2 regions of the Paraburkholderia sp. JHI2823 genome follow, and region 1 is predicted to be linked to the other one. Evidence: riboswitches for the same ligand, from Rfam matches in the RefSeq annotation. Region 1 holds a riboswitch; the other holds the start of a gene.

What was found. A riboswitch is a leader RNA that binds a small molecule or an ion and turns the genes downstream of it on or off. The one in region 1 is predicted to bind thiamine pyrophosphate.
Region 2: linked by a shared signal. The riboswitch ahead of thiC (phosphomethylpyrimidine synthase ThiC) and the one ahead of VSR34_RS27200 (FAD-dependent oxidoreductase) in region 1 are both predicted to bind thiamine pyrophosphate.

What each region holds. Positions count from the first base shown of each region.
Region 1 is NZ_JAYMRY010000031.1:39,556-43,363, reverse strand. Features, by position in the region: gene VSR34_RS27205 (ABC transporter ATP-binding protein/permease) at 1-970, opposite strand, end outside; TPP riboswitch at 1,290-1,403, shown strand; gene VSR34_RS27200 (FAD-dependent oxidoreductase) at 1,643-2,791, shown strand; gene thiS (sulfur carrier protein ThiS) at 2,847-3,044, shown strand; gene VSR34_RS27190 (thiazole synthase) at 3,137-3,808, shown strand, end outside.
Region 2 is NZ_JAYMRY010000001.1:419,970-423,777, forward strand. Features, by position in the region: gene VSR34_RS02025 (EamA family transporter) at 42-995, opposite strand; gene VSR34_RS02030 (GreA/GreB family elongation factor) at 1,700-2,107, shown strand; TPP riboswitch at 2,194-2,323, shown strand; gene thiC (phosphomethylpyrimidine synthase ThiC) at 2,423-3,808, shown strand, end outside.

The sequences.
Region 1 (3,808 bases):
TCACGGTGCCGAAGGCCTGCGAGATCTGCATCAGCACGCCGAACGTGAACGCGCCGGCGAAGTAGCGCGGCGCCGCCACCACGAGCGGGAAGATGATGGCGATCTGGCCGTAGAAGCTCAGCACGAAGGTGAGGCGCTTCGTGTACTTCATCACGCGCCACCAGTTTTCGCGGATGTGCTGGAAGAGGCCTTGGGCGTTGCTGCGCTCGGTGTCCATGCCGTCGTAGAGCGCGATTTGCTCGGCGTTTTCGCGCAGGCGGATCAGGCCGAAGCGGAAATCCGCTTCCACCTTTTGCTGCTGGTAGTTGATCGACACGAGCGGGTGGCCGACCTTCTGGATCACGAACGAGCCGAACACGGCGTAGAGTGCGGCGGCCCAGACCATGTAGCCCGGAATCGCGAGAGGGTGGCCCCCCAGCGTGACGGTGAGCGCGCCGGCGAGGGTCCACAGGATCGTGATGAACGAGACGAGCGTGACGACCGTAGAGAGCAGGTCGAGCGTGAGCGAGAGCGTGCTCGTGGCGAACGACTGGAGGTCGTCGCTGATCCGCTGGTCGGGGTTGTCGGCGAGGCGGTCGCGCTCGATGCGATAGAACGCGCCCTTGCCGAGCCACTCGTTCAGGAAGCGGTTGGTGAGCCACTGGCGCCAGCGAAATCCGAGCATCTGGCGCAGATAGCGGCCGTACACCGCGAGGATGATGAAGCCGAAGGCCAGTTCCGTGAAAGTGACGAGCAAAGGCGGGAAGCGCTTGACGTCCTTGGCCTGCAGCGCGTTGTAGAACTCCGCGCTCCAGCCGTTGAGCCGCACGTTGATCCACACGACGAGCAGGTTCATCACGATGATCGCGACGAGCAGGCCCCAGGCGACCCAGCGTTCCTCGGAGACCCAGTAAGGCTTGATCAGACTCCATGCGGTGATCTTCTGATGCTCGTTCTGATCTGGCGTGGCGCTGGCAGGTTGGTTGGTCATGTGCATCCTGATGTTGTGCTGGGCCGCGTGGCCCGCTTAGGCCGTTGGCCGCGCCCCGCGCGGCGGCCGCTTCGCAGCGACGGCGCGCAGCAATATTCGCAGCGATTCTGTCGGCAGCCGCTTAAGTGAGACTTAATGAACCCATACGGAGACGAAAGCAGTGACAAAAGCGCGCGCCGGCGCTGCCGTCGCGTGGCGCTCATTGTCTCACCGCCCGGGCTTGCGGGGCGAAATTGGCGGGCCGAGGGCATTGTGCCAGAGCGGAAGCCCCGTTCCGCCGAGGTTTGCGGGCCGCGCGCGTTTTGTGGTCTAATCGGCGTTGACGAAACAGGGGTGCTTCACCGGTATGCGGGGCATGCTGTACTGAGGCTGAGAGAGACCCTTCGCACCCGATCCGGGTAATACCGGCGCGGGAAGTTTCCAGAAAGTCTTACCGGAGCGTCCAGCGTTTGCACGGGCGCCAGGATTCCCGCCGGGCTGCGCTACCGGCGCACGGTTCCGTACGATTTCCGTATCGGCCGTCTGCGCCGCATAGCCTCCACGGTCGGCCTTGCCAGCCGGTTTCGTCCTTGGGTACGTCTGCTTGCCGTACGGAAAGGATACGATGACCGCTTATTCTGTTGCTTGTTCCCCGATATTCGCCGCTTTCGCCTTGCGCGACGGAGCGTCGTCATGAGTCGCGCCCATCAACGCAGCGCGGGCGGCGTGCCCGACTTCGCCGTGCTCGGCGGCGGCCTGTGCGGCCGGCTCGTCGCCTGGCGTCTCGCAGGCGAGGGGCATCGCGTCGCGCTCTACGAGCGTGGCGGGCCGGAGGGCGGCGAAGCCGCCGCCTGGGTCGCGGCCGCCATGCTCGCACCACTCGCCGAGGCCGCCGTTGCGGAGTTGCTGATCACCGAGCTGGGTGTCGCCTCGCTCGAATCCTGGCCGCGCATCCTGGCCGAGCTGCCCGAGCCCGTGTTCTTCCAGCGCAACGGAACGCTCGTGGTCTGGCATAGCGCCGATCGCACCGAAGCGCCGCTCTTCGAGCGCCGCGTGCGCGCCAACGCGCCACGCTCGCTCGCCGACGCGAACTTCGTCGCGCTCGCCGGCGCGCAGCTGGACGCGGCCGAGCCCGCGCTCGCAGGTCGCTTCGCGCGCGGCTGGCTGCTCGCGGGCGAAGGCCAGCTCGACAATCGTCAGGCGTTGGCCGCGCTCGCGGCCGGTCTCGCTGCGCGTGGCGTCGAGACGCACTGGCACACGACGGTCGACGAGGCGAACCCGCCGTCCGCGCGCGTGACGATCGACTGCCGCGGGCTGGGTGCCAAGGCAGCGCTGCCGGGTCTGCGAGGCATTCGCGGCGAAGTCGCGCGCGTGCACGCGCCGGGCATCACGCTCACGCGCCCCGTGCGGCTCCTGCATCCGCGCTACCCGCTCTATATCGCGCCCAAGGAGAACGATGTCTTCGTGATCGGCGCGACCGAGATCGAAGGCGAGGACCGCTCGCCCGTGAGCGTGCGCTCGGCGCTCGAATTGCTGAGCGCGGCCTTCGCGGTGCATCCGGCGTTCGGCGAGGCGCGCATCCTGGAGCTCAATACGCAATGCCGCCCGACGCTGCCCGACCACCGCCCGGCGCTCATCTGGGACAGCAAGGCGACGCTGCGCGTGAACGGCCTCTACCGGCACGGTTTCATGATCGCGCCGGAAGTCGCCGACGAAGCCGTGCGTGTCGCTCAAGCGCTGCTCGACGCACGCGTGACCGACGCCGATTCGTTCGAATCGCTGCGGCGCGCGTCGCGCTGGGGCGAGATGTTGCACGCGCAGGGCGCGCACGAGCCGGCCTGACATGCAGCCAGGCCGCGCCGCGAGAAACACACTGCAGTTCGAGAACGTATTTGCCATGGACATTCATATCAACCAGAAGCCGATCACGCTGCCCGAGGGCGCGACCGTCGCCGATGCGCTCGCCGCGTTCGGCGCGCGTCCGCCGTTCGCCGTTGCGCTGAACGGCGATTTCGTGGCGCGTGCCCAGCATGGCGCGCGCGCGCTCCAGGCGGGCGACCGCCTCGACGTCGTGAGCCCCGTGGCGGGCGGTTGAGCCGCCCTCCGCCCGGCCGCCTGTCGCGCGCAGCGCCGCCTGTCGCATAGGTCGCCAGCGCGCTTTCACGACCCCGCCAAGGACATCTACCCATGACCACCCCTTCCACCGCCGACGCATTCACGCTCTACGGCGAAACCTTCGCGAGCCGCGTGCTGCTCGGCACGTCGCGTTATCCGTCACTGCAGTCGCTCGCCGACTCGATGGCTGCCGCGCGCCCCGGCATGATCACCGTCGCGCTGCGCCGCCAGATGAACGAGGGCACCGCCGAGGCGGGCTTCTTCGACCTGCTCAAGCGCCAAGGCGTGCCGCTCCTGCCGAACACGGCGGGCTGTCTCACTGTCAACGAGGCGGTCACGACCGCGCACATGGCGCGCGAAGTCTTCGAAACCGACTGGATCAAGCTCGAGCTGATCGGCGACGACTACACGCTGCAGCCCGATCCGGTCGGCCTGATCGAAGCCGCGTCGCGGCTCGTGAAGGACGGCTTCAAGGTGTTGCCGTACTGCACCGAGGACCTCGTGATCGGCCGCCGTCTGCTCGATGCGGGCTGCGAGGCGCTCATGCCGTGGGGCGCGCCGATCGGCACCGGCAAGGGCGTGATCAATCCATACGGCCTGCGCGTGCTGCGCGAACGCCTGCCCGATGTGCCGCTGATCGTCGATGCGGGACTCGGCGTGCCTTCGCATGCCTGTCAGGTGATGGAGTGGGGCTTCGACGGCGTGCTGCTCAACACGGCGGTTTCGCAGGCCACGCACCCCGCG
Region 2 (3,808 bases), on a different contig from region 1:
GCGACGATAGCGGCGCGCGGTGACGGGTGGCGCGTGAGCGCTCAGGAAGTGCGGCGGCGGTCGTCGAACAGGAACGACAACCCCACGCTGCCGAGAATCAGCACGGTCGCGACGATGGTGCCGCCCGTGACCGCCTCGCCGAGCAACAGCGCGCCGAGGGCGACGGCGACGACCGGATTCACGTACATGCAGCTGCTCGCGACGAGGGGGCTGGTGTGCCGGATCAGGTAGCCGTAGGCGACATACGCTGCCATCGTGCCGATCAGGAGCAGATAGAGGAACGCAACGAGCGGCAGGACATGAAGCTCCGCCATGCGTTCGCCGCTGATCAACGCGACCGCCGTCGACATGGCGCCGCCCAGTCCGATCTGCAGCGCCGTGGCGAGAAAGAGATCGGAGGGCAACGCGAGATGCCCCGCCAGATGGGCGCCGATCGCCCAGAAAAGGGCGCCGCACAGAATGGCGAGACTGCCGCCCGCCGAGCCCGAGGCGCCGCCGCCATGGCTCAGGATCGCGATGCCCACGAGGCCGAGCGCGACCGCCGCCCACTCGGCCTTCGCAACGCGCCGCCCGGTGACGGCCGAAATCACTGTCGCGAAGAGCGGAACCGTGGCGACCATCACGGCCGCCGTGCCGGTGCCCACGGTCCGCATGCCGTAGGCGAGCATGCCGCTCGACAGCCCTACGAGCAGCGTGCCCACCACGCCCGCGTTGCGCACTTCGATCAGCGTCGGCATGACGGGTCGTCGGCGCATCGCGAAGACGAAGAGACCCACCCCGGCGAGCAGGTTGCGCAGACCGGAAAGCAGGAGCGGCGGGAACGCATCGAGCGCGACTTTCACGCCGAGATACGTCGAGCCCCAGACGAAGTAGACGACGGCAAGCGAGAGCGCGACGCGCCCGCCGCGCGATTGTGGCAGCCGCACACGGCGCACGAGACGCCATGACGCCGCCGCGGCAAGGGAAGCCGCTTCGAGGAACGAACGGAAAGACATGCGCGAAGGCACACGCGGGGGCATCGTCATATCGCCGCGGCGCGTGAAGGAAAGGACCGCGGGCGCCCCGGCATAAAAGCGGCGGGACGGATGAAACTCGACGGCATGGGGCAGGTGCGCAAGGACGCAAAAAAACGGAGTACGAAAGACACCCGAGACGGGCGACCCGCATTATGCAACAAGGTCTGGGGCCGTGGATGCTTTCGGTACGCTTTATGCGCACCGATGTTGACAGACCGCGCCACGAGACAAGGGACGCATCCCAGAGACCTTGGATTCGAACGCCTGCGGGGTCACGTTAGCGAGATCGTGCTACGATGCTCAAATCTTTCGATTAACTTTCAGCCATCTGGCAAGTCATCGCTCACCATGCGGCCGCCCGTTTCGCGCTACCTGTTCGCCCCGCTGCCGCGCACCCAGCGCATGGCGCCGGCGCACGGCCGCGCGGCGCGCATGAAAGCTGCCGTCTGCCTGCCTCTGCGCGCCCGCGCGCCTTCACGCGCCCCGCTCACCGCCGCCCGGCGCCTGTACTGAACTTGCCTCCTTTGCCGCACCGGAGCCGTTCGGGCGGGCTCCGGGCCGAACCGTTGCGCCCCACAGTGCCCCGGCCGTGCCACGGAGGTGCCCAGTGCGCTCCACTGCTCAGTGTCGAGCGCCAGCCCTCCCGACCCGACAACGCTTTCTGATTCGCAAGGAGAACATCCATGACGAAGAAAATCCGCTACCTGACCGAACTCGATGTCGCGCGCCTCGAAAAATGCGCCGCCGAGCCCGGCGCCGCGACTGCCCGCCAAACCATGCTCGACGACGTCCTCGAACACGCCGTGATCGTGGAAGCGCGCGACGTCGCCGCCAATGTCGTCACGATGAATTCGCAGGTGACGCTCGTGAACGAGCGCAGCGGCGAAACGCTCACTTACACCGTCGTTTATCCGCATGACGCCAACGTCGACGCCGGCCGCCTCAACGTGTTCTCGCCCGCAGGCCTTGCGCTGCTCGGCGCGAAGCGCGGCAACACCGTTCACTTCACGACGCCAGGCGGCGCCGTGGAAACGCTGAAGATCGAGCGCATCCTGTTTCAACCCGAGGCCTCGAACGATTTCACGCTGTAAAGTTCGGCGCGCGGCACGCCTCGCCTGGCACAACTCGGGCGAGAAGGCACTTGCCAGATCGTCGCAGCGCGGTGTATCGTTTGGCCTTGCTTACGCGGGGGTCCTGCGTCATGCGCCGCATCGAACGGAAGTCGTGCAGCGTATTTCGCGGGTGAGAAATACCCTTTGAACCTGATCTGGATAATGCCAGCGCAGGGAAGCGTCCGGACTTCGCATCGCTCAACGCCTCACCTCATCACAGCGAAGTCCGTCCACGTTCCGTCTCAACTCCTGCTAAGCCGTTGTTCCCACTTGGCTTTCCCTGGAGAGAGACGCATGAACGCGAATCCGAAGTTCATTTCCGCCAACGCGCACGTCGACGAAGCCGCGATCGCGCCGCTGCCCAATTCCCGCAAGATCTACGTGACGGGTTCGCAGCCCGACATCCGCGTACCGATGCGCGAAATCAGCCAGTCCGATACCCCGACGGGTTTCGGCGGTGAAAAGAACCCGCCGATCTACGTCTACGACACCTCGGGTCCGTACACCGACCCCGAAGCGAAGATCGATATTCGCGCGGGCCTGCCGGCACTGCGCCAGAACTGGATCGAAAAGCGCGGCGACACCGAAGCGCTGCCGGGCCTCTCCTCCGAATACGGCCGCGAGCGCGCCGCCGACCCCGCGACGGCGGAACTGCGCTTTCCGGGCCTGCACCGCACGCCGCGCCGCGCGAAAGCCGGCAAGAACGTCACGCAGATGCACTACGCGCGCCAGGGCATCATCACGCCGGAGATGGAATACATCGCGATTCGCGAAAACCAGCGCCGCGCGGAGTATCTGGAAAGCCTCAAGGCGAGCGGCCCGAACGGCGCGAAGCTCGCGGCGATGATGGGCCGCCAGCATGGGGGCCAGGCGTTCGGCGCCGCGGCCTTCGGCGCCAACGCGCTCAAGGAAATCACGCCCGAATTCGTGCGCGAAGAAGTCGCGCGCGGCCGCGCGATCATCCCCGCGAACATCAACCACCCGGAAAGCGAGCCGATGATCATCGGCCGCAACTTCCTCGTGAAGATCAACGCGAACATCGGCAATTCGGCGGTGACATCGTCGATCGGCGAAGAGGTCGACAAGATGACGTGGGCGATCCGCTGGGGCGGCGACACGGTCATGGATCTCTCGACCGGCAAGCACATTCACGAAACGCGCGAGTGGATCATCCGCAACTCGCCGGTGCCGATCGGCACGGTGCCGATCTATCAGGCGCTCGAAAAGGTCAACGGCAAGGCCGAAGACCTCACGTGGGAGATGTTCCGCGATACGCTCATCGAACAGGCCGAGCAAGGCGTGGACTACTTCACGATCCATGCGGGCGTGCGCCTCCAGTACGTGCCGCTGACCGCGAACCGCATGACGGGCATCGTCTCGCGCGGCGGGTCGATCATGGCCAAGTGGTGCCTCGCTCATCATAAGGAATCCTTCATTTACGAGCATTTCGAAGAGATCTGCGAAATCATGAAGGCCTACGACGTGAGCTTCTCGCTCGGCGACGGCCTGCGTCCCGGCTCGATCTACGACGCCAACGACGAAGCGCAACTCGGCGAGCTCAAGACGCTGGGCGAACTCACGCAGATCGCGTGGAAGCACGACGTGCAGGTGATGATCGAAGGCCCGGGTCACGTGCCGATGCAACTCATCAAGGAAAACATGGACCTGCAGCTGGAATGG